DNA from 4 places in the Allobosea sp. BIWAKO-01 genome. Region 1 is predicted to be linked to each of the others. Evidence: predicted binding sites of a transcription regulator. Region 1 holds the regulator's gene; each other region holds the start of a gene.

Region 1 (7,219 bases):
CCGCCGCCGCGCTCGTCGTGGCGGGTCAGGCCGGTGATCTGCGCGATGGCCTCGCCCGCGCGACCTCGGCGATTGACAGCGGCAAGGCCAAGGCGACGCTGACCGCACTCATCGCCAGCTCGAACGCGTGAGCACGTCATGAGCGACATCCTCGCCCGCATCGAGACCTATAAGCGCCAGGAGATCGCCGCTGCCAAGGCCGCGGTTTCCCAGGCGGAGATCGAGCAGCGCGCCCTGGCTGCCGACCCCGTGCGTGGCTTCACGGCCGCGCTTGCCGCGAAACACGCGGCCGGCAAGCCTGCATTGATCGCCGAGATCAAGAAGGCCAGCCCATCCAAGGGGCTGATCCGCGCCGATTTCGACCCGCCATCGCTGGCACGCGCCTATGCCGATGGCGGCGCGGCCTGCCTGTCCGTGCTGACCGATGCCCCCTCTTTCCAGGGACAGCCGGAATTCCTGCAGCAGGCGCGTGCGGCGAGCGGCCTGCCCGCCCTGCGCAAGGATTTCCTGTATGACCCCTATCAGGTCTTCGAGGCTCGCGCCTGGGGCGCCGACTGTATCCTGATCATCATGGCTGGCGTCGATGACGGGACAGCCCGCGCGCTGAACGAGACGGCAAAGTCACTCGGCATCGACGTGCTGGTCGAGGTTCACAACGAAGCCGAGCTCGATCGCGCCCTCGAGCTCGACAGCCGCTTGCTCGGCATCAACAATCGCGACCTGCGCAGCTTTGCCGTCGACCTCGCCGTCACCGAGAGACTCGCACCGCGCGTCCCCGCGGACCGCATCATCGTTGGCGAGAGCGGCATCTTCAGCCATGCCGACGTCGCTCGGTTGCAACGCGTCGGCGTCGACACCTTCCTCGTCGGCGAGAGCCTGATGCGGCAGGACGATGTCGCCGCTGCGACCCGTGATCTCCTGACCGGTTCTGCGCGCAGCGCAGCATGAGCAAGCTCAGCCATCTCGACGCCAGCGGCCAGGCCCATATGGTCGATGTCGGCGACAAGGAGGAGACCTCGCGCATCGCTGTCGCCGAGGGCTACGTCGTCATGCAGCCAGCAACCCTGGCGATCGTGCGCGATGGCGATGCCAAGAAGGGCGACGTGCTTGGCACAGCGCGCCTGGCTGGAATCATGGCTGCCAAGCGCACGCATGAACTGATCCCGCTCTGCCACCCGCTGCTGATCAGCAAGATCAGCGTCAACCTCACCTTGGACGAGGCATTGCCGGGGGTGCGCGTGAGCGCCGAGGTCAAGATGAAGGGACAGACCGGCGTCGAGATGGAGGCGTTGACCGCTGTTGGCGTCGCTTGCCTCACAGTCTACGACATGGTCAAGGCAGTCGACCGGGCGATGCGGATCGAGGGCATCAGGCTCGTCCACAAGTCAGGTGGCAAATCCGGCACCTTCGATCTCCCGGAAACTGCGCGATGAGCCTCACGCCCGTCCCCGTCGCCCTGAAAGCGCTTATCGACAGCGTTCCGGCACCGACACCAGCAGAAACTCTGCCACTCGCACATTGCGTAGGGCGCGTGCTCGCCGCCGACCTGCAGGCGCTTCGGACCCACCCCCCCTTTGCCAACTCAGCAATGGATGGATACGCCGTTCGCGCCGAAGATACTGCGCCGGCAAATGAATTGCGTGTCATCGGCGAATCGGCTGCCGGTCGCTCCTTCTCAGGGATGGTCCGCTCCAATGAGGCTGTTCGCATCTTCACCGGTGCTCCAATTCCGGAGGGCGCCGATACGATCCTGATTCAGGAGAACGCGGACGGCGTCGGCGGCACGACGATCCGCGTGCGCGAGGGCGCCGAGCGCGGCAAGTTCGTTCGTCAGGCAGGATTGGACTTCTCCGAGGGCGAGGTGTTGCTTCTCGCCGGCAGCCGACTCGAAAGTGCGAGCCTCGGCCTCGCTGCAGCCATGGGCCACCCCACGCTCACTGTGCGTCGCAGGCCACTGGTCGCAATCCTCGCGACCGGCGACGAGCTGGTCCAGCCGGGCGAGCCGGTTGGCCCCGACCAGATCGTCGCGTCCAACAGTTTTGCGCTCGCCGCGCTGGTCGAGCAGGCCGGGGGCACAGCGCTCGATCTCGGGATCGCCCGCGATGATCATGCCGACCTCGCCGACAAGATCGGCCAGGCACGGAAGGCCGATGCCGATGTGCTGATCACCCTGGGAGGGGCCTCGGTAGGTGAGCACGATCTCGTCCAGGCAGCGTTGATTGGGCAAGGCATGGCGCTCGGCTTCTGGAAAATCGCCATGCGGCCGGGCAAGCCGATGATGATGGGCCGCCTCGGCCGTATGGTCGCGCTCGGCCTGCCCGGAAACCCCGTCTCGTCCATCGTCTGCGGGCATCTCTTCGTCGTTCCGCTGCTCAGGGCCCTCCTCGGCGTGCCGGAACCTGAGCGCGATCTGAGTGAGCCCGCAATCGTCGGCAGAGATTTGCCGGCAAATGATGAACGGCAGGACTATATGAGGTCGGAACTGATCCTCACCCCGGAGGGATGGCTGGCAACGCCCTTCGCCAAGCAGGATTCATCCATGCTGGCCACTCTCGCCCGCGCCGATGCGCTGCTCATTCGCGAATCATTTGCTGCGCCGGCAAACAAAGGCGACGGCTGCCGGATCATCCGCCTGCGCTGAGGGCGCTTGCGGAACACAACGCGAACCTGTATGGTGTTCGTGCTTTGTTTCGATTCCGTGCAAAGAGCGCCGGCGGGGACCATGCTGACACGCAAACAGTTCGAACTGCTTCGTTTCATCCAGGAACGCCTGCGCGAGACAGGGGTCCCCCCCTCCTTCGACGAGATGAAGGACGCGCTCGATCTGCGCTCCAAGTCCGGTATTCATCGCCTGATCATGGCGCTGGAGGAGCGCGGTTTCATTCGCCGCCTGCCTAATCGGGCCCGGGCGCTCGAGATCATCAAGCTGCCCGAGGGGGCTGGCGGCCCTCAGGCGACGCGCGGGCGGTTCAACCCCTCCGTCGTCCAGGGTGGCCTTGGCAAGGTCCGGCCGATCGCACCGCCCCCGGACGAGGATGTGCGCTCCACAGTCGCGATTCCGGTCATGGGGCGGATTGCCGCCGGTACGCCGATTTCCGCCATCCAGAGCCGCAGCCATAGCGTGGCCCTGCCTGCTGACATGCTTGGCCCCGGCGAACATTTTGCTCTCGAGGTGCGCGGCGACTCGATGGTGGAAGCCGGCATTCTCGACGGCGATACCGTGGTGATCAAACGTCAGGACACGGCCAATACCGGCGATATCGTAGTGGCCCTGATCGATGACGAGGAAGCGACGCTGAAGCGGCTGCGCAAGCGCGGCTCCTCGATCGCTCTCGAAGCTGCCAATCCTGCCTATGAGACAAGGGTGCTGGGACCGGACCGCGTCAAGATTCAAGGCCGCCTGGTCAACCTGATGCGGCGCTACTGAAGCGGCTCGTGCTCTTCGACAGCCACCAGCGGCAAAGCCGGCGAAGGCCCTGGCGGGGTGCTTGCAGGCCGCTCCCGCTTGCGGCTCCAGGGACGATCGACACCATCCTGCTCTGATAGATGTGCGCGCCAGCCGCCCTTGTGGCCGACAAGTGCGGTCGCGCCATCGCGCGACAATGCCCTGCGGTCGATCAGTCGTGCAGCGCACGGAGCGTTCCACGGAATCGGCGTAATGACGAGATCGGCGCGCCGGCAGTCCTCGACGATGGCCAGGCGATCACGTGCAAAGGCAACGCTTCGTCCTTCCTTGCTGCGGACGACACAACCCAACGTGTCGCAGGCCGCGCCGTCCCGCAGGCTGTTGTCGTCAGGCCGGCGATTATCGCCATCTGCGTTCAGCCATTGTTGCAGCACGAAGCGGCTCGGTTGCCCCGCCAGGTCATGCGACCATCGCCCCCGCGGACCAGGATCCCGGAACCATCGCGTTCGATCAGGATGTCGGGCCTGTCGGGCTTCGCCGCCACGACCAGTCCCGCGATCAGGGGGCGACGGCCAGGAAGCGTAGCGGTGTCGTCCAGAGCGTGATCCAGAGAAGCGCGGCGGCAAAGCATGCGAGCGCCGCCGTCCCGAACGCAGGAATGATCACTGCGGAGTGGTCGAATCCCGCAACCCAGCGCGCGGATTGCAGCACATAGTCCGAAGCGACTCCCATAAGCGCCCAAGCCGGCCAATCCAGGCCGAAGGGATAGGCGAGTACGCCGAAGACCGCCGCAGGCATGACGATCAGGGAAACGAAGGGCAAGGCGAGCGCATTGCCGAGCAGGCCGAAGGGGTTGAAGGTCTGGAAGTGATAGGCACCAAAAGGTGCGGTTGCGACCGTCGCCAACACGGTCGTGACCGTGAGGCCGACCACCGCGACCCAGATTGGCCGTAGCGGCCAAGGCAGGTTCGCCGGCGCCTCGGAGTGGCCGCGATCCTCCCAGCGCTCGGCAAAGGCGATCAGCGCCGCGACAGCACCAAAGGACATCTGGAAACTCGGGCCAAGCAGCGCGTCAGGCTCGCGCAGCAGGACGATCATCGCAGCGAGCTCCAGATTGCGCATGCTGAGCGCCGGGCGATCGACGAGGATCGCACCGAGCATGACCAAGGTCATGATCAGAGAGCGCACCGTCGCGACTTCGGCTCCAGAGAAAATGCAATAGGCCGTGGCGCCGAGCATCGCGGCCAGGGCAGCGAGCTTCTTTACGGGCCAGCGCAATGCCAGCGTTTGCGATAGCGCCAGCAGGCCACGGACCAGGCCGAAGATCGTGGCGGAGGCCAGCACCATGTGAAGGCCCGAAATCGAGATGATGTGATAGATGCCGGCTGCACGCAGGTCGATATTGGTCGCCTCAGTGATGAGGCCGCGCTTGCCGGTAACCAGCGACGCCGCCATCGCGCCTGCCTGCCCTCCCCCGATCCCGGCGATACGCTCCGTCAGGGCATTGCGCGCCCGGTCGACCATCGCGCGAATCTGAAGCTCGAGCGGTGGCTGCGAGGGTGGTGGGGCGAGCGTGATCTTTCCGGGAATGGTCCCGACCGCCCCAAGCCCTCGGAAGAAGGCGTCGCGCCCGAAATCGTAGCCGCCTGGCCGCACCGGACCGGGCGGCGGCAGGAGGCGCGCGAGGGCGACGATGTGATCGCCCGGCGAAACCGATCCGCCCTTGACGTTGACCCGAACCCGCCGTGGCAGGCGTTCAGGCTCCACCCCGGCAATGCTGGTCACCAGGATCACGAGGCGCGCGCCAGCGTCACGCGCCTCGACCGATTCGACAAAGCCGGTGAGTTGTCCCACGCGCGTTCGATCGAGCATCGGTCCTGCGATTGTCGCCGTGCGCCAGGCCGCGGCACCAAAGCCGGCGAAGATGGCAGCAAGGCAGACGCAAGCGAGCATGACCGGGCGTCGGGCGCGCGACAGCGCTGCCATCGCAGCGGAGATGCCAAAGCCGGAGAGTGGGACCCAGAGGGATGGCTCGCGGTCGGCCGCGAAATAAAGCAGGATGCCGGCTCCCATCAGCACCGGCAGCCAGAGAAAGGGCCTTCTGCGCCCGGCCTCGATCGCGATGGCGCCCAGGAAACGCGCGCGCCATTCGGCGAGAAACAACCGAATTGCAGCGTCCTGAAACCACATCTCGGGAATGCGGAACGGTACGGCGCGAACACGCGCGCCGCGCAGCCGGCTCGGGTCTGGCGGCGACTCGCGCATAGGCCGTCCCTCGGGCGGCCAACCGGATGCGATCTTGCGCTTAACGTCGGCCCCATCAGCATGTTACAGGGGCGGCGTCGGTTGTCATGTCCCATCGACGTCTTGTTCCTCTGCCGCTCTGTCGGCCTCATTTCCCGTCCTGCCGGAGCCTGCCTTTCATGAGTGATGCGGTCGTTACGCGCTTCGCGCCGTCTCCAACCGGATTCCTGCATATCGGCGGCGCGCGTACCGCGCTGTTCAACTGGCTCTATGCCCGTCGCCATGGCGGCAAGATGCTGCTGCGCATCGAGGACACCGACCGTGAACGCTCGACAGAGCCGGCCATCGCGGCGATTCTCGACGGCCTGTCCTGGCTTGGCCTCGATTGGGACGGCGAGACCGTCTACCAGTTCGCCCGTGCGGCCCGGCATCGCGAGGTCGCCGAGCAGATGCTCGCCGCCGGCAAGGCCTATTATTGCTATGCGACGCCGCAGGAACTCGAGGAGATGCGCGAGAAGGCGCGCGCTGAGGGCCGTCCCATGCGCTATGACGGACGCTGGCGCGATCGCGATCCAGCGACCGCTCCGGCCGGCGTGAAGCCGGTCATCCGCCTGCGCGCGCCGCAGACCGGCGAGACAGTGGTCGAGGACGAAGTGCAGGGCCGCGTCGTCTGGCAGAACGAGAATCTAGACGACCTCGTGCTGCTGCGTTCCGACGGCAACCCGACCTATATGCTCGCTGTCGTCGTGGACGACCATGACATGGCCGTGACTCATGTCATCCGTGGCGACGACCATCTCACCAACGCCGCCCGCCAGACCCAGATCTACCAGGCTATGGGCTGGCGCGTGCCGAGCATGTCGCATATCCCGCTGATCCATGGGGCGGACGGCGCGAAGCTCTCCAAGCGCCATGGCGCGCTCGGCGTCGATGCCTATCGCTCCATGGGCTATCTGCCGGTGGCCCTGCGCAACTACCTCCTCCGGCTCGGCTGGAGCCATGGCGACCAGGAGATCTTCTCGACCGAAGAGATGGTCTCGCTGTTCAATCTTTCCTCCATCGGCCGTTCCCCTGCACGCTTCGACTACGCCAAGCTGGAGAGCCTGAACGGACTCTATATGCGCCAGTCCGATGATCGTGACCTGCTTGATGCACTGAAGAGCATCCTGCCGGAAATCGGCCCTGCGCATGGCCTTGGCCCCGAACTCGATCCGGTTCTCGAAGCCAAGCTTCTTGCTGCGATGCCGGGACTGAAGGAGCGTGCCAAGACGCTGATCGAGCTGCTCGACAGCGCGTCCTATCTTTTTGCCAAGCGTCCGCTCGCACTCGACCAGAAGGCGGCGACACTGCTGGACGAGGGCGCGCGCCAGCGCATGCCTAGCCTGGCAGAGAAGCTTGCCGCGGTGAATGACTGGACACCAGCTCCACTCGAGGCCGCGGTCCGGGCCTTCGCCGAAGAGCAGGCCCTCAAGCTCGGACAGGTAGCGCAGCCGCTGCGGGCCGCACTCACCGGACGGAGCCAGTCGCCCGGCCTGTTCGATGTGATGGCGGTGCTCGGCCGTGAGGAAA
Region 2 (7,219 bases), 1.1 Mb from region 1:
TTCTCCTGAGCGCGCTGCCAGCCAGGTGTCTGGTAGGAGGAGCCGAAGCTTTCCATCCGGTCGAAGCGCGAGGCTCCGTAGCCGCCCTGGCTGTAGGTCGACGGCGCCTGCACGACCTCGACATGCTCTTCCGGCAACTCGTCGATGAAGCGGCTCGGCAGGCTCGACTGCCAGAGGCCGTGAATTCGGCGGTTCGAGGCGAAGAGGAGCTTCAGGCGCTTGCGGGCCCGGGTCAGACCGACATGGGCAAGGCGGCGCTCTTCTTCCAACCCGGCGCGGCCGCTTTCGTCGAGCGCGCGCTGATTCGGGAACAGGCCTTCCTCCCAGCCGGGCAGGAAGACGGTATCGAATTCGAGCCCCTTGGCTGCATGCAGCGTCATGATGCTGACGCGCGCCCCGGCCTCGCCGCCATCGGCATCCATCACCAGCGAGACGTGCTCGAGGAAGGCCGGCAGGTCGGGGAACTCGTCCAGAGAGCGCACCAGTTCCTTGAGGTTCTCGAGGCGGCCGGCGGCGTCGGCCGAGCGATCCTTCTGCCACATCTCGGTATAGCCGGATTCCTCCAGCACCTGCTCGGCAAGCTCGCCCTGCTTCATGTGTTCGGCCTTGGTCGACCAGCGGGCAAAGGCCTCGACCAGTTCGCGCAGCGCGGTGCGGGCCTTCGGCTTCAGTTCCTCGGTCTCGACCACGGCACGGGCCGATTGCAGCAGCGACAGGCCGGTTGCCCGGGCGTGGTTGTGCAGAAGCTGGACCGTTGCGTCGCCGAGCCCGCGCTTCGGCACATTGACGATGCGCTCGAAGGCGAGGTCGTCAGTCTGGCTCACCACGCAGCGCAGATAGGCCATGGCGTCGCGGATTTCGGCCCGCTCATAGAAGCGCGGGCCGCCGATGACGCGATAGGGCACGCCGACATGGACGAAGCGCTCTTCGATCTCGCGCATCTGGGCGGAGATGCGGACGAGGATGGCAACCTCGGCAAGGTTCTCGCCCTTGCTCTGCATCGCCTCGATCTCGTCGCTGATCAGGCGGGCTTCCTCCTGGCTGTCCCAGGCGCCGGTAATGGTGACCTTCTCCCCGGCCTCATCCTCGGTGCGCAGCGTCTTGCCGAGCCGGCCTTCGTTGCGGGCAATCAGCTTCGAGGCGGTGGCGAGGATGTGCCCGGTCGAGCGATAGTTCCGTTCCAGTCTGACCACGACCGCGCCGGGAAAATCGTGCTCGAAGCGCAGGATGTTGTCGACCTCGGCGCCGCGCCAGCCATAGATCGACTGGTCGTCGTCGCCGACGCAGGCGATGTTGCGCCGGCCCTGCGCCAGCAGGCGCAGCCAGAGATACTGGGCAGTGTTGGTGTCCTGATATTCGTCGACCAGGATGTAGCGGAAGCGCTCATGATAGGTCGCGAGCACATCGGCATGCTCCCGGAACAGCGTCAGGCAGTGCAGCAGCAGATCGCCGAAATCGACTGCGTTAAGCGTCTTCAGCCGCTCCTGATAAGCGGCGTAAAGGGCGCCGCCCTTGCCTCCGGCGAAGACGCCGGCTTCACCCGGCGGCACGTCCTTGGGGGCAAGCCCGCGGTTCTTCCAGCTGTCGATGAAGCCCGCCAGCATGCGGCCGGGCCAGCGCTTCTCGTCGATCCCGGCCGCCGTGATGACTTGCTTCATCAGGCGGATCTGGTCGTCGGTATCGAGAATGGTGAAGTCCGAGCGCAGATCGAGGAGCTCGGCATGGCGGCGCAGGATCTTGGCCGAGATCGAGTGGAAGGTGCCGAGCCAGGGCATGCCTTCGGCCACGGGGCCAACGAGGCTTGCGATGCGCTCCTTCATCTCGCGCGCTGCCTTATTGGTGAAGGTCACCGAGAGGATCTGGGACGGGTAGGCGCGGTTCGTGGCGATCAGATGGGCGATACGGGTGGTCAGCACACGCGTCTTGCCGGTGCCGGCGCCTGCCAGAACCAGAACCGGGCCGTCAGTGGCCTCGACCGCTTGCCGCTGCTCCGGGTTGAGGCCTGCCAGATAGCCGGCGGCCGGCTGTGCGGCGGCGCGGGCGGCGAGGCCGCCGGGGCGGGGCAGAGGGGCGGACGTGGTGTGATCGGACAAGGCTTCAGGTCGCTTTGATCGTGATTCGTTCCAGGGGCAATATAGGCTGTTGCGCCGCAGATTGCTGGATAAGGCTGTTGGGCGTTGAATGCTCGCCCGATCGTCAGGACGCGCCCCGATGAATGTGGATATCGCCTCCCGCCATTCCACCCATGAGGTGACGAACCAGGTTCCCATACTGTGCGATTACGACGCCTTCGCGGCTGATCCCGTGTTGCAGGCGGCGGCCACCGCCTTCGATGCAGGCTGGGCCTCGGAGCGCCTGCATGCAGCAGGACGCATTGTCGGTTCGGCGCAGGTGCAGGACCTGGCGCGACTGGCGAACAGGTTCACGCCCGAACTCAGGACGCATGACCGGTTCGGCAACCGGATCGACCAGATCGAGTTCCATCCGGCCTGGCACGAACTGATGGGGCTCGCGATCGGGCAGGAAACCCATTCGCTCGCATCGAACTGGCCGGGCCCGGGCGCACAGGTGGCGCGTGCTGCGCTCTCCTATCTCTGGAGTCAGGGAGAAAGCGGTATCTGCTGCCCGATCAGCATGACCTATGCCGCGATCCCGGTTCTGAGGCAGGAACCCGACCTCTGGAGCAAGTGGGGCGCCCTGGTCAGCTCCAACCGCTATGACCGCCGCCAGACGGCAGCCTCGACCAAGACGGGGGCGACCGTCGGCACGGCCATGACCGAGAAGCAGGGAGGCTCGGACCTGCGCCAGACCCAGACCGTGGCCGAGGACAATGGCGACGGGACATGGTCCCTGACCGGGCACAAGTGGTTCTTCTCGGTGCCGCATTCCGACCTGTTCCTGACCTTGGCCCGAACTGCCGAGGGCATTTCCTGCTTCGTCGTGCCGGGCTGGCTGCCCGATGGCTCGCGCAACGGCGTGGCGATCCAGCGGCTCAAGGACAAATGTGGCAATCGCTCGAATGCCTCGTCCGAGGTCGAATTCCGCGGTGCAATCGGCCAGATGATCGGAGAGCCAGGCCGGGGCCTGCGCACCGGCCTGGCCATGAACCAAGGCTCCCGGCTGGACATCGCGGCGGCGTCGGCCGGGCAGATGCGGCTCGCCGTTTCACTGGCGGCGCATCACGCGGCCCATCGGCGCGCCTTCCAGAGAGGGCTGATCGATCAGCCGATCATGCAGAACGTGCTGGCCGATCTTGCGATCGAGGCCGAGGCCGCAGCCTGGCTCGCCTTTCGGCTGTTTGCGGCGCTCGACCGTCAGGAAGCGAGCGAGAGCGAGCGGTTGCTGGCGCGGGTCGGCGCGCCGATTGCGAAATACTGGGTCTCGAAGCGCGCGCCGGCGGTGGTGGTCGAGGCCCTGGAATGCCATGGCGGCAACGGCTTCATCGAGGAAAACCCCATGGCCCGGCTCTATCGGGAGGCGCCGCTCAACAGCGTCTGGGAGGGCTCGGGCAACGTCATCTGTCTCGATGTGCTGCGCTCGCTGGAGCGAGAGCCGGGCTCTCTCGTGGCGCTGATCGAGGAGATGCGAAGCGCGGCCGGCGCCGATAATCGCTTCGATGCGCATTTGAGCGCGCTGGAGTCGGAGATACCCATTCTGGTGCGAAGCGAAGGACAGGCGCGGCGGCTGGTCGAGCGGCTGGCGCTGGCGCTGCAGGCCTCGCTGCTGCTGCGCCACGCACCCCACATGGTCGCCGACGCCTTCATTGCGACGCGGCTCGAGGGACGCTGGTCGGGCCATTTCGGCGATCTGCCGGCGTCCGTGGACGCTGCCGCGCTGGCGCATCGGGCAGCCCCGGCCGTGGAATAACACTCGCGAGTTTAGAGCGGCCGTCCTCCCGAAGCGGGAGCGCGGCCGGCCAACTGGCTCAGGCCTCGGCCGGAGCGAAATCCATCGCGACGCCGTTGATGCAGTAGCGCAGTCCGGTCGGTGGCGGGCCGTCAGGGAAGACATGGCCGAGATGGCCGCCGCAGCGGGCGCAATGCACCTCGGTGCGCCGCATCATGTAGCTATTGTCCTCGCTGATCCCGACCGCGCCCTCCAGTGGCTGGTCGAAGCTCGGCCAACCCGTGCCGCTCTCGAATTTCTTGCCGGACTGGAACAACGGGTTGCCGCAACCGGCGCAGGTGAAGCGCCCGGCGCGCTTCTCGAAATTCAAGGCGCATGAGCCGGCGCGCTCGGTGCCATGCCCGCGCAGCACGTGGTACTGCTCCGGCGTCAGGCGGCGGCGCCACTCCTCGTCGGTCAGCTGGAATTCGAACTCACCGGCTTCCCTGGCCTTGCCGCCGAACAGTTCGGACAGTCCCATCGTCATTCTCCCGTTCAAAGGCTTCGGGCGGAATATGGGGATGATTGCGCTCCACGTCAGCCCGCCCTCACGGATAGCTGATCCGCAAAGCGCGTCACCCAACCGTCACGCGACTCCTCTAGTCGGCTCGCCATCGCAACGGACCGCGCGAGGAACGAAGAATGCAGACGGCGCGTACGGTTCGGCGGGAAACTACATTGGGCCTGACCACGGCGGTGCATCGCAGCAAGCCGCTGTCGCGGGCGGGGATGTTGGAACGCCTGTTCACTCTGGCCTTTTCCGGGCTCGTCTATCCGCAGATCTGGGAAGACCCGGTCGTCGACATGGAGGCGCTGGACCTGCGCCCTGATGATCATGTCGTGGCGATCGCGTCCGGCTCCTGCAACATCCTGTCCTATCTCACGGCCAACCCGGCGAAGATCAGCGCTGTCGATCTGAATGGCGCCCATATCGCGCTCGGCAAGCTCAAGCTCGCCGCACTCGACAGCCTGGCAGGCCATGAGGAGTTCCTGCGCTTTTTCGGCGAGGCGCAATCGCAGGCGAATGTCGCGCTCTATGACGCGGAGATCGCGCCACGCCTCGATGGCGTCTCTCGCAGCTATTGGGAAGGCCGCAGTCTGAGCGGGCGCCGGCGCATCCAGGTCTTTGCCCGCAATTTCTACCGGTACGGCCTGCTCGGCCGTTTCATCGGGGCTGGACATCTCCTTGGTCGCACGCTCGGCTGCGATCCGCGCGTGATGCTTCAGGCTCGCGACATGGCCGAGCAGCGCGCCCTGTTCGACAGGCATATCGCTCCCGTCTTCGACAAGCCCCTGGTGCGTTGGCTGGTGCGCCAGCCGGCCTCGCTCTATGGTCTCGGCATCCCGCCGGCCCAGTACAAGGCTCTCGCGGCTGATGGCGACGCCGGGATACGCGGCGTGCTCCGGCACCGGCTCGAAAGGCTGGCCTGCGGCTTCGACCTGAAGTCGAACTATTTTGCCCGGCAAGCCTTTGGACGAGGCTATGCGACGGACGAGGACGCATCGTTGCCGCCCTATCTTGAAAGGCGGAATTTCGCGGCCGTTCGAGAGCGGGCGGGCCGCGTCGCCTATCACCAGAGCGCGATCACGGCCTACCTCGAGAGCCAGCCTGCCAAGAGCTGCGATGCCTATGTGCTGCTCGATGCCCAGGACTGGATGAATGATGCGGATCTCACGGCGCTCTGGACGCAGATCACGCGCACGGCGCGACCCGGCGCCCGCGTGATCTTCCGGACGGCCGCCGATGAGAGACTTCTGCCTGGCCGGGTGCCGGCCTCGATTCTCGGGCAATGGCGCTATGAGGAAGCGCGCAGCCGCGAGCTTGGAGAGCGCGATCGCTCGTCGATCTATGGCGCCTTCCATCTCCATGTGCTGCAGGGGGCGGCGGCATGAGCGCTGGCCGCGCCACGACCGAGGCCGCCGGCCTGATGGACCGGATGTATCGCCACCAGCGCCATATCTACGACGCCAGCCGCAAGTTCTATCTGCTTGGCCGGGACCGGCTCATCGCCGAGCTCGATCCTGCGCCGCGCAGCGCCATCCTGGAAATCGGCTGCGGCACCGGGCGCAACCTGATCAAACTCGCCCGGACCTATCCCGGCACGCAGTGCTACGGTCTCGACGTCTCGGCCGAGATGCTCGCGACGGCAGAGAGAAGCGTGGCAAGATCGGGGCTCTCGGAGCGCATCCATCTGGCACAGGCTGACGCGACCTGCTTCGACGCGGCGGCCCTGTTCGGGCGCGATGGATTTGATCGCATCGTCATCTCCTATGCGCTCTCGATGATTCCGCCCTGGCGGGGAGTGATCGCTCAGGCGCTGCGAACGCTGACGGCCACCGGTTCGCTGCATATCGTCGATTTCGGCGACCAGGCCGGCTTGCCTGCGTCGTTCAGGGCGGTCCTCAATCGCTGGCTGACATTGTTTCATGTCACGCCAAGACATGACCTGCCCGAGGCAATTGCCGAATTGTCGCGGATCGAGGGCGCCGAGAGCCGCACGACCCGGCTCCTTCGCGGCTACGCCATCCACGCCGTGGCAACGCGGCGGGCCGCCTGAGCAGCCGGCGCTGGACGCGCCATCCTTTGGCCTGTAACGCCATGGAATGGCCGAGAATACGACGTCTGTTCGCAGGCAAGGGCAGGTCGAGAGACTGCGGGACGGCCTGCGCCAGCTCTACCATGGCCGTTCGCCCGGGGCGGTGCGCTTTCAGCTTGCGACGGCGGTCGTCGACCTGCTGATCATCGCCTTCTTCATCGCGACGCCGCTGATCCGCGAACGCCCGCTCTTCTACTGGCTCGATTACTCGGTCGCCGTGATCATGGTCATCGAGATCGGCGCGCGCATGCTGGCCTCCTCGAACATTCCGCGCTTGCTGCGCCAGCCGAGCATGCTGCTCGATCTCTTCATCCTGGCAACGCTGCTCGCGCCGCAATGGCTGGAGAATTTCGGCTTCCTGCGCATCCTGCGGCTCTGGTCGCTGTCGCAGCGTGGGTTGATCTGGGAGCGGCTGCGCGCTGCGGGCTATCCCGAGTGGGAAAGCGCAGCGCGGGCCATGGTCAATATCGTGACCTTCCTGTTCGTGGTGACAGGCTTCATCTATACCTTCTTCTTTCGCGAGACCGCGGGCTTCGCGGGTTATGTCGACGCTTTCTATTTCACGGTCGCGACCGTGACGACGACTGGCTTCGGCGACATCACCTTGCCCGGCACCGCCGGCAAGCTGACCTCGATCGTGGTGATGATCGTCGGGATTTCGCTGTTCGTGCGCCTGGCGCAAGCGATCTTCCGGCCCAACAAGGTCACCTTTCCCTGCCCGCAATGCGCGCTGCAGC
Region 3 (7,219 bases), 980 kb from region 1:
GTCCGGTGCTTCCAGCAGCGCTTCGACATTCTCAGCCGGAAAGAAGGACGGGCCTGCCGCGTCCACGGCTGCGTCGGGCGCCGTGATGACGACGCGATCACGCTCACCATTGGGTCCGATTCCGCGAACCGGGATGCTTGTCCTGGCCTTGGCCCGGTCGGGCGCCGACAAGGTCGCCGAAGGGGGCGTGGTTGCCAGGGGCTGCCTGGCCAGGATTTCGGGCTTGCCGGAATCCTGGCGAACGAGGCGGAGTTCATAGCTGCCGGGCTCGCCGGGCGCCGTGATCGCGGTTGCGGACACGGCGCCGAGGATGACCGAGACGATGGCCGATTCAGCAGGATCGCCGGGGCGCGCGATGGCGAGCTGTGATTGTGCCGGCGCCTTGCTGGCGAACACCGTCAACATGGAGCCGGCCATCGCGCTACGCGAGGCCGACAGGGTTGGCTGGACGGGCTGGGCCGGTGCGGCAGGGCGGGGGCGCACCTGCTGGGCAAAGCCCGAGGTGCTCGCTGCCACCAGGGCAAGAGCAATGGTGGCGGCGAGACGATACTGCACCCCGTCTTCTCCGTCGTCCGAACCCGGTCAGTTCATCGCGGCTGCGACGGCGTCGAGCGCAGCCTGCGCCTTGGAGCCGTCCGGACCACCGGCCTGCGCCATGTCGCGGCGCCCGCCACCCCCCTTGCCGCCGAGCTGCTCGGACGCGGCGCGCACCAGCGCCACCGCGTCGAAGCGCGAGGTCAGATCCTCGGTCACACCGACGACGACCCCGGCCTTGCCGTCTTCCGCGACGCCGACAATGGCGACGACGCCCGAGCCGACGCGGGACTTGGCTTCGTCGGCGAGGCTCTTCAGATCCTTCATCTCGACGCCGGTGACGGCGCGGGCCAGGAGCTTGGCGCCGGAGATTTCGAGGATCGGATCTTCGGCGCTGCCGCCGCCACCCATGGCGAGCTTCTTGCGCGCCTCGGTGAGTTCGCGGTCGAGCTTGCGGCGCTCCTCGACCAGGGCGGCGAGGCGTGCCTCGGCTTCGGCCGCCGGAACCTTGAGCAGGCTGGCGAGGTCGCGCAGACGCCTGGCATCGGTGTTGAGCTGACGCCGGGCTTCCGTGCCGGTCACCGCCTCGAGACGGCGCACGCCAGCTGCCACCGCGCTTTCGCCGGCGATGCTGACGATGCCGATATCGCCGGTGCGCGAAACATGGGTGCCGCCGCAGAGCTCGACCGAGAAGGCCTTGCCGGCCTCGGTCGTCCCCATCGAGACGACACGGACCTCATCGCCGTATTTTTCACCGAACAAGGCGCGGGCACCCGAAGCGATGGCTTCGTCGACGCTCATCAGATGGGTCGCCACCGGCTCGTTCCGCAGCACCGCTGCGTTGGCGATATCCTCGACCTGAGCGAGCTCGGCCTCGGAGATCGGCTTGGGGTGCGAGAAGTCGAAGCGCAGCCGCTCGGGCGAGACCAGCGAGCCCTTCTGGGCGACATGATCGCCAAGGACGAGCCGGAGCGCCTCATGCAGCAGGTGGGTTGCGGAGTGGTTGGCGCGAATCGTGGCTCGGCGCGCATGATCGACTGTAAGCTCAGCCGGTGCGCCGAGCTTGATTTCGCCCGAAGTGACCTTGACCGCGTGGGCGAAGATATCGCCGAGCTTCTTCTGCACATCCGAAACCTGTGCGGCGAAGCCCGCCCCGGTGATCGCGCCGGTATCACCGACCTGGCCGCCGGACTCGCCATAGAATGGGGTCTGGTTGAGCACGACGAATCCGGTCTCGCCGGCCTTCAGGCTCTCGACCTCCGCATTGTCGCGGATCAGCCCGGTGACGACGCCCTCGGCCGTCTCGGTATCGTAGCCGAGGAATTCGGTGGCGCCGACGCGGTCACGCAGCGGGAACCAGAGCTTTTCCGTCGCAGCCTCGCCGGTGCCGGACCAAGCGGCGCGCGCCTTCGCCTTCTGCTGCTGCATCGCCGCGTCGAACCCGTCGAGATCGACGCCGATATCGCGGGCGCGGAGCGCATCCTGGGTCAGGTCGAGCGGGAAGCCATAGGTGTCATAAAGCGTGAAGGCGACGTCGCCCTTCAGCTTCTGGCCGGCGCCGAGATCCTTGGCGGCGTCGTCGAGGATCGAGAGGCCGCGCGCCAGCGTGGTGCGGAAACGGGTCTCCTCGAGCTTCAGCGTCTCGGTGATCAGGGCCTCGGCACGCAGCAGTTCGGGATAGGCCTGGCCCATTTCGCGGGTCAGGACCGGCACGAGCCGGTGAAGCAACGGCTCCTTGGCACCGAGCAGCTGGGCATGGCGCATGCCGCGACGCATGATGCGGCGCAGGACGTAGCCGCGGCCTTCGTTCGAGGGCAGAACACCGTCGGCGATCAGGAAGGCAGAGCAGCGCAGGTGGTCGGCGATGACACGGTGGCTCGCCTTCATCGGTCCGTCGGACGAGACCGATGTCATGTCCGCGATGGCGCGGATCAGGGTCGCAAACAGGTCGATCTCGTAATTGTCATGCGTGCCCTGGAGCACCGCGGCTACGCGCTCCAGCCCCATGCCGGTATCGATCGAGGGACGCGGCAGATTGGTGCGGATGCCGCCGGCAGCCTCCTCATACTGCATGAACACGAGATTCCAGATCTCGATGAAGCGATCGCCGTCCTCATCGGGCGAGCCGGGAGGGCCGCCCGGGATATGGTCGCCATGGTCGTAGAAGATCTCGGAGCAGGGGCCGCAGGGGCCGGTGTCGCCCATTCGCCAGAAATTGTCCGAGGTCGGAATCCGGATGATTTTCGAATCCGAAAGTCCGGCGATCTTCTTCCAGAGCGCGTGCGCCTCGTCATCCTCGGAATAGACCGTGACGGTCAGCTTTTCCTTCGGCAGGCCGAATTCGCGCGTGACCAGCGTCCAGGCGTGGGTGATCGCCTGCTCCTTGAAGTAGTCGCCGAAGGAGAAATTCCCCAGCATCTCGAAGAAGGTGTGGTGGCGCGCGGTGTAGCCGACATTGTCGAGGTCATTGTGCTTGCCGCCGGCACGCACGCATTTCTGCGCTGACGTGGCGCGCTGGTAGGAGCGCTTTTCCTGTCCGGTGAAGACGTTCTTGAACTGCACCATGCCCGAATTGGCGAACATCAGCGTCGGGTCGTTGCGTGGCACGAGCGGGCTCGATGGCACCACCTCATGGCCGTTCGCCTTGAAGTAATCGAGGAAGGTGGACCTGATTTCGTTGACGCCGCTCATCGCAATTCAAACTCTGCTTCAGGATGGTGGCCGGGCGGGCCTGCTGGTTGGGATCGGTTCTAGTCAGCGGCTTTGCGCCTGTCCAGAAATCCCGTGACAAGGCCTTGGCGCATAAAAGAAACGGGCGGCCCCGAAGGGCCGCCCGGCGAAAATACTCTGCCGCTGGCGCGGAATGGGGCTCAGGCCTGGCCCTCGTCGAGATCATCGTCGGTCGGTGTCGCCTCATCGAGGATGCGATCGGCGACGAGGCCGGAATTCTGCCGGATCGTGGCTTCGATGCGCGCTGCGACGTCAGGATTGGCCTTGAGGAAGGATTTTGCGTTCTCGCGACCCTGGCCGAGGCGCTGGCTGTCGAAGGAGAACCAGGCGCCGGCCTTCTCGACCATGCCGGCCTTGACGCCGAGGTCGATCAGCTCGCCGACCTTCGAGATGCCCTCGCCGAACATGATGTCGAACTCGACCTGCTTGAAGGGCGGCGCCACCTTGTTCTTGACGACCTTGACCCGGACCTGGTTGCCGGTGGCCTCGTCGCGCTCCTTCAGCGTCGAGACGCGGCGAATGTCGAGGCGCACGGAGGCATAGAATTTCAGGGCGTTGCCGCCGGTCGTGGTTTCGGGCGAGCCATACATCACGCCAATCTTCATGCGGATCTGGTTGATGAAGATGACCATGCAGTTCGAGCGCGAGATCGACGCCGTGAGCTTGCGCAAGGCCTGGCTCATCAGGCGTGCCTGGAGGCCGGGCTGAACATCGCCCATCTCGCCTTCGATCTCGGCGCGGGGCGTGAGGGCCGCAACGGAGTCGACCACCAGCACGTCGATGGCGCCGGAGCGAACCAGGGTGTCGGTGATCTCAAGCGCCTGCTCGCCGGTATCGGGCTGCGAGATCAGAAGATCATCGAGATTGACGCCCAGCTTGCGGGCATAGACCGGGTCGAGCGCGTGCTCGGCATCGACGAAGGCGCAGACGCCGCCCTTCTTCTGAGCTTCAGCAATGGTGTGGAGCGCAAGCGTGGTCTTGCCGGAGGATTCTGGTCCGTAGATCTCGATGACGCGGCCCCTGGGGAGCCCGCCGACGCCGAGCGCGATATCGAGCCCGAGCGAACCGGTCGAGATGGTCTCGATCTCGATCGCCTGCTGGTTCTTGCCCAGGCGCATGATCGAGCCCTTGCCGAAAGCCCGTTCGATCTGCGAGAGCGCCGCATCGAGCGCCTTGGCCTTGTCCATCGAAGAGCCTTCCACGAGCCGGAGATTTGCCTGATTCACAACGTGCGCTCCTTATGGCAGGGGCGCGATCACTTCTCAATGTGCGCCGTGAGCAAATATGGTCACGGTTTGTTCCTGTCTTCAAGTTCTTTTTTTGTTCTCATTCGTCGCCTCTCCGCAGGGCTGTTCAAACCCGGCTGTCGCCTTTCGCCTGCATGGCCCGGATCTGCATCGCGTTGCCGAGCCGCTCGAGCTCCAGCGTGTAGCAGTAGAGCGCGAAGATGACGGCGATGAGGAGCGCCCCGCGCCAGCTCAGATCGAGATAGCCAAGATCGAGCTCCGGGACGTGCCGCAGATAGTAGAGCGAGAACAGAGCGCCGCCGAAGATGAAGCCGATCCTGGCTGCGAAGGAGACGAAGTGGCCGATCACCAGGCCGCCATAGGTGGCGGGGATGGTCACATGGCGCAGGCGCCACCAGTAGCAGGCTTGGCCGATCAGGACCGCGAGCGCGGTCTGCAACGCGCTGCCGAGAGGGGCAGTCATAACCGTTCCGATATTGTGGATCAGCAGGAGGAAAATGCCCCGCACATTGGCGAGCACGATGATCGCACACAGGGTCTGGACGAGAAGCAGGATCAGATATCTGCGTGAGTTCCCGTCTGACACCGCGCTGCCCGCTTGGTTCGTGGACGCCGCGCCTGGCTGCCCGCGCAGCCTTGCGGCTCAGCTCATAGCGGCCTTCACTGTCTCGACCAGCTGCTTCATCGTGAAGGGCTTGGGCAGGAAGTGGAATTGCTCGCCTTCCGGCAGGTTCTTGCGGAAGGCCTCTTCTGCGTAGCCGGAGACGAAGACGACCTTGGTGGCCGGGTTGCGCTGACGCAGCTCGCCAAGCAGGGTAGGGCCGTCCATCTCGGGCATGACCACGTCGGAGACGACGAGATCGATCTTGCCGTCATGCTCGAGGAAGATATCGAGGGCCTCCACGCCCGAGGCCGCTTCGTGCACGGTATAGCCGCGCGAGATCAGCATGCGGGCATTGAGCGCGCGCACCGCGTCCTCGTCTTCGACCAGCAGGATGACGCCGGCGCCGGTATGATCGGCTGCGACCTTCTTGGGTGCTTCCTTGGCGGCGTTGTCGGCGGCGATCTCCTCTTCCGTCGGCACGTGACGTGGCAGGAAGATGCGGAAGGTCGTGCCCTTGCCGAGGGTCGAATCGACGAAGACGAAGCCACCGGTCTGCTTGACGATGCCATAGACCATGGAAAGGCCGAGGCCCGTGCCCTTGCCGACCTCCTTGGTGGTGAAGAAGGGCTCGAAGATCTTGTCGAGATGTTCGGCCGGGATGCCGGTGCCGCTGTCTTCGACTTCGAGCATGACATAGTCCGCGGTGGGCAGGGCCTGATGGCCGAAACCGGCGCATTCCTCCGCTGCGACGTTGCGCGTGCGGACCTGCAGCTTGCCGCCGTCCTGCATGGCATCGCGCGCATTGACCGCGAGATTGACGATGACCTGTTCGAGCTGACCGAGATCGGCCTTGACCGACCAGAGGTCGCGACCCTGGCGAATGTCGAGCGAGACCTTGTCGGCGACGACGCGCTTCAGCATCAACGAGAGATCGGAGAGCACATCGCCGAGCTCGAGCACTTGTGGCCGCAAGGTCTGCCGTCGCGAGAAGGCGAGCAACTGCCGGACAAGCGAAGCGGCCCGGTAGGCGTTCTGCTTGATCTGCATGATGTCCGGGAAGGACGGGTCGGTCGGCTTGTGGCTGGCGAGCAGGAACTCGGACGCGTTGATGATGACCTGGAGCACGTTGTTGAAATCGTGCGCGATGCCGCCGGCGAGCTGGCCGACAGCCTGCATCTTCTGGGCCTGGTCGATATTGTCCTTGAGCTTACGCTCGGAGGTGGTCTCCAGCGCATAGACGATGGCGCGCTCACCATCGCTGTCCTCGGTCGCTGCGACCGGAGAGAGATAGAGTTTGGCGGAGCGTCCGTCCTCGCCCGAGATATTGGCATCGAGCGGGGCGATATCGCTGCTGCCCGCCATGGTCGCCGCGAGCGCCTCGTCAAGACTGCCTGGCGAGACAAGATCCTGAATCGTGGCGGGCTGGCGGCCCTGCTGCGTCAGCCGGGTGAAGGCGGCGTTGGAGCGCAGGATCGCGCCGTTGCGGTCAACGGTCGCTATCGCCATCGGCGTCGAGTGGAAGAAGCGGGCAAAGCGCACTTCGGCATCGCTGCGCCCGTCGGACCCGGCTTCGCCGGTTGTCCGGTTGAGCACGAGCGTGCGCGAGGGGCCAGCGCGGCTGTCGCTGCCGAAGGCGACCTGATGATGCAGCCTGACCGGCAGGGTCGTGCCATTACGCCGGCGCAGATCGACATCGAGGACCTCGACGCGGACATCGCCCGGCTGCCCGCGGATGGCCTGGATCAGGGCAGCCGCGTTCGAGGTCGCGATGTCGTCGAGATGCAGTCCGCCCGAGCCGAAGCGGGCGAGGTCATAGTCGAGCCAGCCCGAGAGCGTGGCATTGAGATAGGGCACCTCACCATCGGCGTCGATCGAGAGGAAGCCGGCCGGCGCATGATCGAGATAGTCGATCGCGTGCTGGAGTTCCTGGAAGGCGTTCTCCTGACGCTCACGCTCGGGCGTCACGTCGGAGACGCTCCAGAGCATGGCCGCCTTGCCCTCGCGGCGCACAGGCGAAACCCGGATTCGATACCAGCCGACCGTGTCGCGACCATTGAGGGCGGGCTCGAGCCGGACTTCCTCCGCCAGTCGGCGGCCTTCGCGC
Region 4 (7,219 bases), 560 kb from region 1:
CGAAACTATGTCGCCCATGTCAGGGAGATGGGCGGCGACGAGACCCGCGATTTCCCGCTGATCTTTCAGAAACCGGCCGATGCGGTCGTGCAGAGCGGCGGCATCGTTCCCTATCCGCCGATGACGGACGATTTTCACTTCGAGCTCGAGCTCATGGTGGCGATGAAGTCCGGCGGCTACAACATCCCGCAGGACGAAGCGCTCGAGCATGTCTTCGGCTACGGCATTTGCCTCGACATGACCCGCCGCAAGCTGCTCGACACGCCTGACGGCCCGCGGATCCCGTGGGAGCTCAAGAAATCATTCGATCACTCGGCGCCCTGCGGCCCGATCTATCCGGTCGAACAGGTGGGCCACCCGTCGACGGGCAAGATCCGCCTCGAGGTCGATGGTGTCGCGCGCCAGGATTCCGATCTGTCCCTGATGATCTGGCGCACGCCCGAGATCATTGCGACACTCTCGAAATATTACTCGCTCGAGCCCGGCGATGTGATCATGACGGGCACGCCGCATGGCGTTGGCGCAGTGCTTCCCGGCCATGTTCTCGTCGGGAGCATCGAGAGCCTCGGCGCGCTCACCGTCACGATCGGCGCGTCGCCCATAGCCGCCTGACACAGAGGGGGCGATCCTCGATTGCCGGTTTCTCCGGCTGGATCGCCCTCCTGCCTGGCTCCTGGCCCGGCGCCCATGGATGGATAGGTTCGGGCGCATCTCGCCGACCGATCGGCCCTGAACGGAACAAGCGCTCGCCTGGCGGGGTTTCATGCGAAGCTTCCTCGGGAGGTTTCGCCATGCAGCTATCGGCCAAGGATAGATTGATTGCGGCCCTCGTGGCCCAGCTTCATGCCGAACGCGAGACGCGGGATGCGTTGGCCTTTGTGATCGCGAATGGCCAGCGAGACGCGGAAATCCTCGCCGCGATCCTCACGGATCCGGTGCCGGCCTTCACGCAGGCTGATCTGGCCCACGCCGATGACCTCGTGCGACGTTATCACAACCGTCGGGAAGCGGCATGACGCGGGAAACGCTGGGCAGCCAGTAGGGTCATGGCCGCGGGCAAGCCATCTGGAGCCTCGGGGCGGCTGCGAATCGTCAATCCCGGGGATCTGACGATCCGCAGGGTCGGACGCGGCAAGGGCTTTTCCTATCTCGACGCGTCCGACGTGCCGATCAGGGATTCAGGATTGCTCGAACGGATCGGCTCCCTTGCGGTTCCTCCGGCCTATCGCGAGGTCCGCATCGCGGCCGATCCGCGCGCCCATCTCCAGGCGATCGGGCGGGATGCGGCCGGGCGGCTGCAATATCTCTATCACCCCGAATGGGAGCGGGTCCGCGAACGCCGTAAACTGAAGCGACTGCGGCTGCTGATCGAGGCGCTGCCCCGGTTGCGCAAGGCGGTCGCCGATGATCTGAAGACGCGTTTGCTCTGTCGCCGGAAAGCGCTGGCCTGCGCGGTCGCCATCATCGACCGCTGTCATCTGCGCGTTGGCGGCGAGGCCTATGCGAGGAGCAATGGCAGCCATGGGGCCTCGACACTCCTCAAGCGCCATGTCGCGTTGACGGCCTCGCGGATCGACCTGTTGTTTCGTGGCAAGAGTGGAAAGCAGATCGCGTGCTCGCGGCAGGATGGCCCGCTCGCCCGAGCACTTGCCCGGATCGCGCAATTGCCCGGCCGGCGATTGCTGCAATACCGGGACGAGGACGGCAAGGTGATGCCGGTCCATGCCGCCGACATCAACGCCTATCTCCGCGAGGTCTCAGGGCTCGCCATCAGCGCCAAGGATCTGCGGATGCTGGCGGGCAACGCGGCTGCGGCGGAGCTGCTGCTTTCCAGCCAGATCATGATCCGCGACGGCAGCGAGAAACGGCAGCTTGCCGCGATCATGCGCGCCGTCTCGGAGCAACTGGCGAACACGCCTGCGGTCGTGCGCAAGAGCTATGTCCACGCGATCGTGGTGAAGTCCTATGCCAACGGCTCGCTTGCGGCCTCCTTCGAGAAGGCGCGCGCCAGGGGCGGCTGCTCCCGGATCGAGCGGGCGCTCGCCTCGCTGGCTGGGTGAGGTTGCAGCGCCGCCGCATGATCAGGTCGAAGCCGGTCCTGCCATCGGGGGACGGCTGCCCCATTCCCGATCTTTTGCGTTGCGAACAAAACGCGAAAAATGATCGAATATGAGACATGTTCGCTCTCGATTCGCTGGCGCCACCAAGCTATCTCGACAAGCTCAACCCCGCGCAACGCCGCGCGGTTGAGCACGGCGTCGGCACGCAGCCGGGCCCCCTGCTGGTGATCGCGGGGGCGGGATCCGGCAAGACCAACACGCTCGCGCACCGTGTCGCGCATCTGATCCTGAACGGCGCGGATCCGCGCCGCATGATGATGCTGACCTTTTCCCGACGCGCCGCAGCCGAGATGGCGAGGCGGGTTGAGCGCATCGCCCGCGATGTGCTGGGCGAGGGGGCCGCCGTCATGACCGACGCGCTGACCTGGGCTGGAACCTTTCACAGCGTGGGAGCAAGGCTGCTCCGGGATTACGCGCCCGAGCTTGGGCTCGATCCGCATTTCACGATCCATGACCGCGAGGACAGCGCCGACCTGATGAACCTCGCTCGTCACGAGCTTGGCTACTCGAAAACGGAAGGGCGCTTTCCCAAGAAGGGCACCTGCCTGGCGATCTATTCGCGCTGCGTCAATGCCGAAGAACCGATTGAAGCCGTGCTGGGGGCTTCCTTTCCCTGGTGTGCATCATGGGCAGGCGAGCTGAAGCAGCTCTTTTCAGCCTATGTCGAGGCCAAGCAGGCCCAGAACGTCCTAGATTACGATGATCTTCTGCTGTGCTGGGCCCAGGCCGCAAGCGAGCCCAGCCTCGCCGCCGAGATGGGCGGACGTTTCGACCATGTCTTCGTCGACGAGTATCAGGATACCAACAAGCTGCAGGCCTCGATCCTGCTTGCGCTCAAGCCCGACGGCCAGGGGCTGACCGTCGTCGGCGATGACGCGCAATCGATCTACTCGTTCCGCGCCGCCGAGATCCGCAATATCCTCGATTTCCCCCAGACCTTCAGCCCCCCGGCCGAGGTGGTCACCCTCGATCAGAACTATCGTTCGAACCAGCCCATTCTGGCGGCCGCGAATGGGGTGATCGAACTCGCCCGCGAGCGCTTCACCAAGAACCTCTGGACCGATCGCCAGTCGGCCGCCAAACCCCAGCTCGTCAATGTTCGCGACGAAGCAGACCAGGCGCGTTTCGTCGCGACGCGCGTGCTGGAGAACAGGGAGGCGGGGCACGCGCTCAAGCAGCAGGCGGTGCTGTTTCGCGCCTCGCATCATAGCGGCCCGCTCGAGGTCGAGCTGACACGGCGCAATATCCCTTACAAGAAGTTCGGCGGCCTGAAATTCCTCGATGCCGCCCATGTCAAGGACATGCTGGCGATGCTGCGCTTCGTCGAGAATCCGCGCGACAGGGTCGCCGGATTCCGCTTGCTGCAGCTGCTTCCGGGCGTCGGGCCGACATCGGCGCAACGCGTGCTCGATCAGGCCGGCACGGCAGATGATTTCGCAGCGGGCCTCGCGGGGCTGTCTGCGCCGGCGCGCACGGGCGACGCGTGGCCGGATTTCGTCGCGACATTTCGGGCGCTGCGCTCAGGGATAGGCTGGCCGGCGGACCTCGAACGGGCCCGTCTCTGGTACGACCCTCACCTGGAGCGCATTCACGAGGATTTCACCACGCGTCGCGCCGATCTGGTTCAGCTGGAGCAGATCGCGTCGGGCTATCCGTCCCGCGAGCGCTTCCTCACCGAGCTCACCCTCAACCCGCCCGACGCGACCAGTGATGAAGCGGGTCCACCATCGCTGGACGAGGATTTTCTCATCCTCTCGACCATCCACTCCGCCAAGGGACAGGAATGGAAGTCGGTGTTTGTGCTGAACACGGTGGATGGCTGTCTTCCCAGTGACCTTGCTGTCGGGGAAACCGCCGAGATCGAGGAGGAGCGCAGGCTGCTCTATGTTGCGATGACGCGTGCCAAAGACGACCTGCATCTGGTCGTGCCGCAGCGCTTCTTCACCCATGGCCAGGCGGCGCGCGGGGATCGGCATGTCTACGCCGCACGCACGCGGTTCATCCCGCACGCTCTGTTGCACCTGTTCGAGCAGGCGACCTGGCCCATCGAGCCGGCTCAGGCCGCGCTGCAACCCCGCAGCGCGGTGAGAATCGACGTCTCGGCACGGCTCAAAGGCATGTGGCGCTGAGGCATCGGCCGAAAGGTGAATTGCGGTCTTCGGGAAGTCGATGCAATCACACAAGGCACGCAATCGGGCAGGGTCGGCGGTGCAGGCCCGCATTTTGCTTGTCCTCCTTAAGCTCTCGGTAACCCTGAGGCCCCAGCCTTCTTGGCTGACCTGACACGATTTCACGCGGAGTGCCTCCATGGATGCCTTCACGATGGTCATTGTTGCCTGCATTTCCGGCGAAGCGACCTGCACCGCCGCCCGGATCAGCGAACTGGGTTTCACAACGGTGCAGGCCTGCGAAGCCCGCATCGAAGACATCGCGCGCTCGATGACGGTGGAGTTCGGAAAGCGACCGGAATTCAAGGGCCGACAGGTCACCTACGACGTCTCCTGCATGGACAGGGAACAGCTCTGGCAAAAGCTTGGGGTGACCCAGGCCGAGACCTGATTGCGGCCGTTCGCGGCGCAGGCGGCCTCTCGCTGAACGCCGACGTCCGGACGCCGATCGGTGGAACAAACCGGAATCGAGCCCGTTCCTGAACACAGAACCCTCAGCGAAGGAGATCTGTGATGATGAAGAAACTTGCTCTCGCCGCGACCCTGATTCTCGTGCCCGTCGCGTCATTCGCCCAGAATCCGCAGGGCGCGCAGGGTGGCGCAGCAGCCGGTGCGGCAACAGGCGCCGTGGGCGGAGCCATCGTCGGCGGTCCTGTCGGTGCTGTCGTCGGCGGCGTGGGTGGCGCTGTCGTGGGCGGTATCGTCGGCGACAACACTCCCCGCTTCAAGACCTATGTGGTCGAGCAGCGCGTGCCGTCCTACACCTATGCCGAGCCGCTCGCGGTCGGCACCGTCCTCCCGAATGAGGGCGTGACCTATCGCGAAGTGCCGCGCGAGTATGGCGCGACCCAGTACCGCTATACGGTTGTGAATAATCGCACTGTGCTGGTCGAACCCGGCACCCGCCGGATCGTTCAGATCATCGAGTGATCAGCACAATCGTCCAAGCGTTCGGCCCGCCAGCGGTTTCGGTTGGCGGGCCGTTTGCTGCCAGGCGAACGCGATGTCAGGGGCGCAGCAAGCGAGCGAGGGGCCTGTTTCCTACGCGTCATCGAACCGAAAGATCTTCGCAGCGCCGGTTTCGTCGCGCAGGCCCTTGTAGGTTGCGTGGCGAAGCTTCCCGTCATCAGTCCAACCGCGGAATTCGATGTCGGCAACCAGCACGGGCGAAACCCAGCGCGCGGCTGTCCGCTGGATGGCCAGGGGTGGTCGCGGAACGAGTCTCGCGTCGAGCCGCGCCTTCAAGGCCGCGCCGGACGCCTCGGTGAAGCCGCTGCCAACCCCGCCCACATAGACCAGGCCTTCGGCCTTTTCCGCAGCGAGCAGCAACCTGCCGATTCCTCCAAAGCCGATCGAAGGCTCATATCCGATGATGACGAAGCGCTCCGACTGGATGCACCTGATCTTGAGCCATTCGCCACCGCGGCCGGAGCGATAGGGCGCATCGAGACGTTTGGCGATGATGCCTTCGAGGCCGAGCTTGCAGGCAAGGGTGTAGAATGCCTCTCCGTCCGCAATCACATCCTCACTGAGCAGGATACCGGGAGAGGCGCCGTCGATTGCATCGGCCACGACCTCGCGCCGCTGCGAGAGCGGCAGATGCCGCAGATCCTGTCCATTGAGGTAGAGAATATCGAAGGCAAACAGTACCGCGAGTTCGGCGCTGCCGTTGCCGTCACGCCCGCCGAGCGCTTGCTCCAACGCTGCGAGATCCGATTTTCCGCTTCGGTCGAGCATGACGGCCTCGCCATCGAGGATGGCACTGTCGACGACGATCTGCTTCGCTGCCGCCACGATTGCGGGAAAGCGGGCCGTCCAGTCCCGGCCATCTTGCGTCATCAGGCGCACCTCGCGCGAAGGCTCGATATGGACGGCAAGCCGGTAGCCGTCCCATGCCACCTCGAAGGACCAATTGGACCCCTTGGGCGGCTTTGCCGCCTCACTGGCAAGGCATGGTTCGACATGCCGCGGCATGGGATCGTCGTCTTCCGTGCTGTCGTCAGGGAGACGGGCCTCCACTGGTATGGCAGCGGGCGACACGATCGCGCCCTTCGACGCCTCTGAACCGGGGCCGGACCGCGACATCTGGCGCGCGCGCATGACGGGTTCTCCTCCACCACAGACAAACGCCGGGCAGCGGGCACTCGTTCCGGCGACGTGGAACCTCGTGCCGCCTCAGCAGTTAGGATATGGTGGTGATATGGGAGTGCTGTCATGGGTTCGTTACCCCGCGCTTTTCATCCCAAGCGGAAACCCGGACGACCTTCCGATCGACGGCCGCTGAATAGTCGCCCCCGGCCGACTGCCATCATGCCGACCGAGCTTTCACGCGAGATCTGTGAGGACGAGGACGGCAAGCATTATGCGGTCATTGTCTGGCGGCTCTATCCCGGTCTGCGCAGCATCACCTACACGCTCGATAGCGGTGCGCTCGTGAACTATGTCGACGAGCGCAGGTTCGAGATCGCCAGAACCGGCTTGCTCATCACCCGGCTGGCGTGATTTCGGCCATAGGCGATGGTACCCGGCAAATGACATTGCCGGTCCCGCTCCAAGGTCTAGCTTGCTCCTTACAGGGAGGTGCCTTGCATGCCCGATAATCTTGCCAGATCAGACGAAATGACGGTGACGCTCCGCACGCACGAAGACTATCGCAATGCTTGTGAGCGCATTGGCCAGTTGGAAGGCATTCGGCCAAGTGCCATCAGAGATCGTCAACTCGCGGCGCTCAGAACGGCGATCCACGATTACGAGCCGCGGCAGACCTCATTGCGGACATCGCGATGAGCTCATGAGTCCTGGGTCGCACGCGATCGTCGCTGACGAGTGAGGCTCTGCACCTGGCAGGGCCGTGCCACCAACTGGTCCACGAGACGGACAATGCGAGAGCGCCGCCACGACGCGCCCTTCCGGTGGGCCTTGCTCAACCGA

Evidence for each region. Region 1 encodes LexA, which represses DNA repair genes until DNA is damaged. Its sites were predicted from a motif close to TGTTCNNNNTGTGTTCNG; they were not measured.
Region 2: BIWAKO_RS18135 (ATP-dependent helicase) is a predicted target of LexA. The motif match lies at 2,109-2,126, and genes of this name have one in related genera.
Region 3: recA (recombinase RecA) is a predicted target of LexA. The motif match lies at 4,575-4,592, and genes of this name have one in related genera.
Region 4: BIWAKO_RS26100 (ATP-dependent helicase) is a predicted target of LexA. The motif match lies at 2,142-2,159, and genes of this name have one in related genera.

What each region holds. Positions count from the first base shown of each region.
Region 1 is NZ_BCQA01000001.1:5,034,087-5,041,305, reverse strand. Features, by position in the region: gene trpD (anthranilate phosphoribosyltransferase) at 1-131, shown strand, start outside; gene trpC (indole-3-glycerol phosphate synthase TrpC) at 139-948, shown strand; gene moaC (cyclic pyranopterin monophosphate synthase MoaC) at 945-1,433, shown strand; gene BIWAKO_RS23630 (molybdopterin molybdotransferase MoeA) at 1,430-2,641, shown strand; gene lexA (transcriptional repressor LexA) at 2,723-3,427, shown strand; gene BIWAKO_RS23620 (hypothetical protein) at 3,421-3,840, opposite strand; gene BIWAKO_RS23615 (ComEC/Rec2 family competence protein) at 3,965-5,671, opposite strand; gene gltX (glutamate--tRNA ligase) at 5,830-7,219, shown strand, end outside.
Region 2 is NZ_BCQA01000001.1:3,898,952-3,906,170, forward strand. Features, by position in the region: gene BIWAKO_RS18135 (ATP-dependent helicase) at 1-2,093, opposite strand, end outside; gene BIWAKO_RS18140 (acyl-CoA dehydrogenase family protein) at 2,212-3,867, shown strand; gene msrB (peptide-methionine (R)-S-oxide reductase MsrB) at 3,926-4,366, opposite strand; gene BIWAKO_RS18150 (BtaA family protein) at 4,528-5,778, shown strand; gene BIWAKO_RS18155 (class I SAM-dependent methyltransferase) at 5,775-6,443, shown strand; gene BIWAKO_RS18160 (potassium channel family protein) at 6,490-7,219, shown strand, end outside.
Region 3 is NZ_BCQA01000001.1:4,050,625-4,057,843, forward strand. Features, by position in the region: gene BIWAKO_RS18860 (hypothetical protein) at 1-555, opposite strand, end outside; gene alaS (alanine--tRNA ligase) at 583-3,225, opposite strand; gene recA (recombinase RecA) at 3,405-4,451, opposite strand; gene BIWAKO_RS18875 (hypothetical protein) at 4,618-5,097, opposite strand; gene cckA (cell cycle histidine kinase CckA) at 5,155-7,219, opposite strand, start outside.
Region 4 is NZ_BCQA01000001.1:5,591,532-5,598,750, reverse strand. Features, by position in the region: gene BIWAKO_RS26115 (fumarylacetoacetate hydrolase family protein) at 1-612, shown strand, start outside; gene BIWAKO_RS26110 (hypothetical protein) at 792-1,016, shown strand; gene BIWAKO_RS26105 (DNA topoisomerase IB) at 1,047-2,060, shown strand; gene BIWAKO_RS26100 (ATP-dependent helicase) at 2,177-4,249, shown strand; gene BIWAKO_RS26095 (hypothetical protein) at 4,428-4,679, shown strand; gene BIWAKO_RS26090 (DUF1236 domain-containing protein) at 4,802-5,218, shown strand; gene ligD (non-homologous end-joining DNA ligase) at 5,330-6,388, opposite strand; gene BIWAKO_RS26080 (hypothetical protein) at 6,599-6,790, shown strand; gene BIWAKO_RS35555 (hypothetical protein) at 6,878-7,075, shown strand.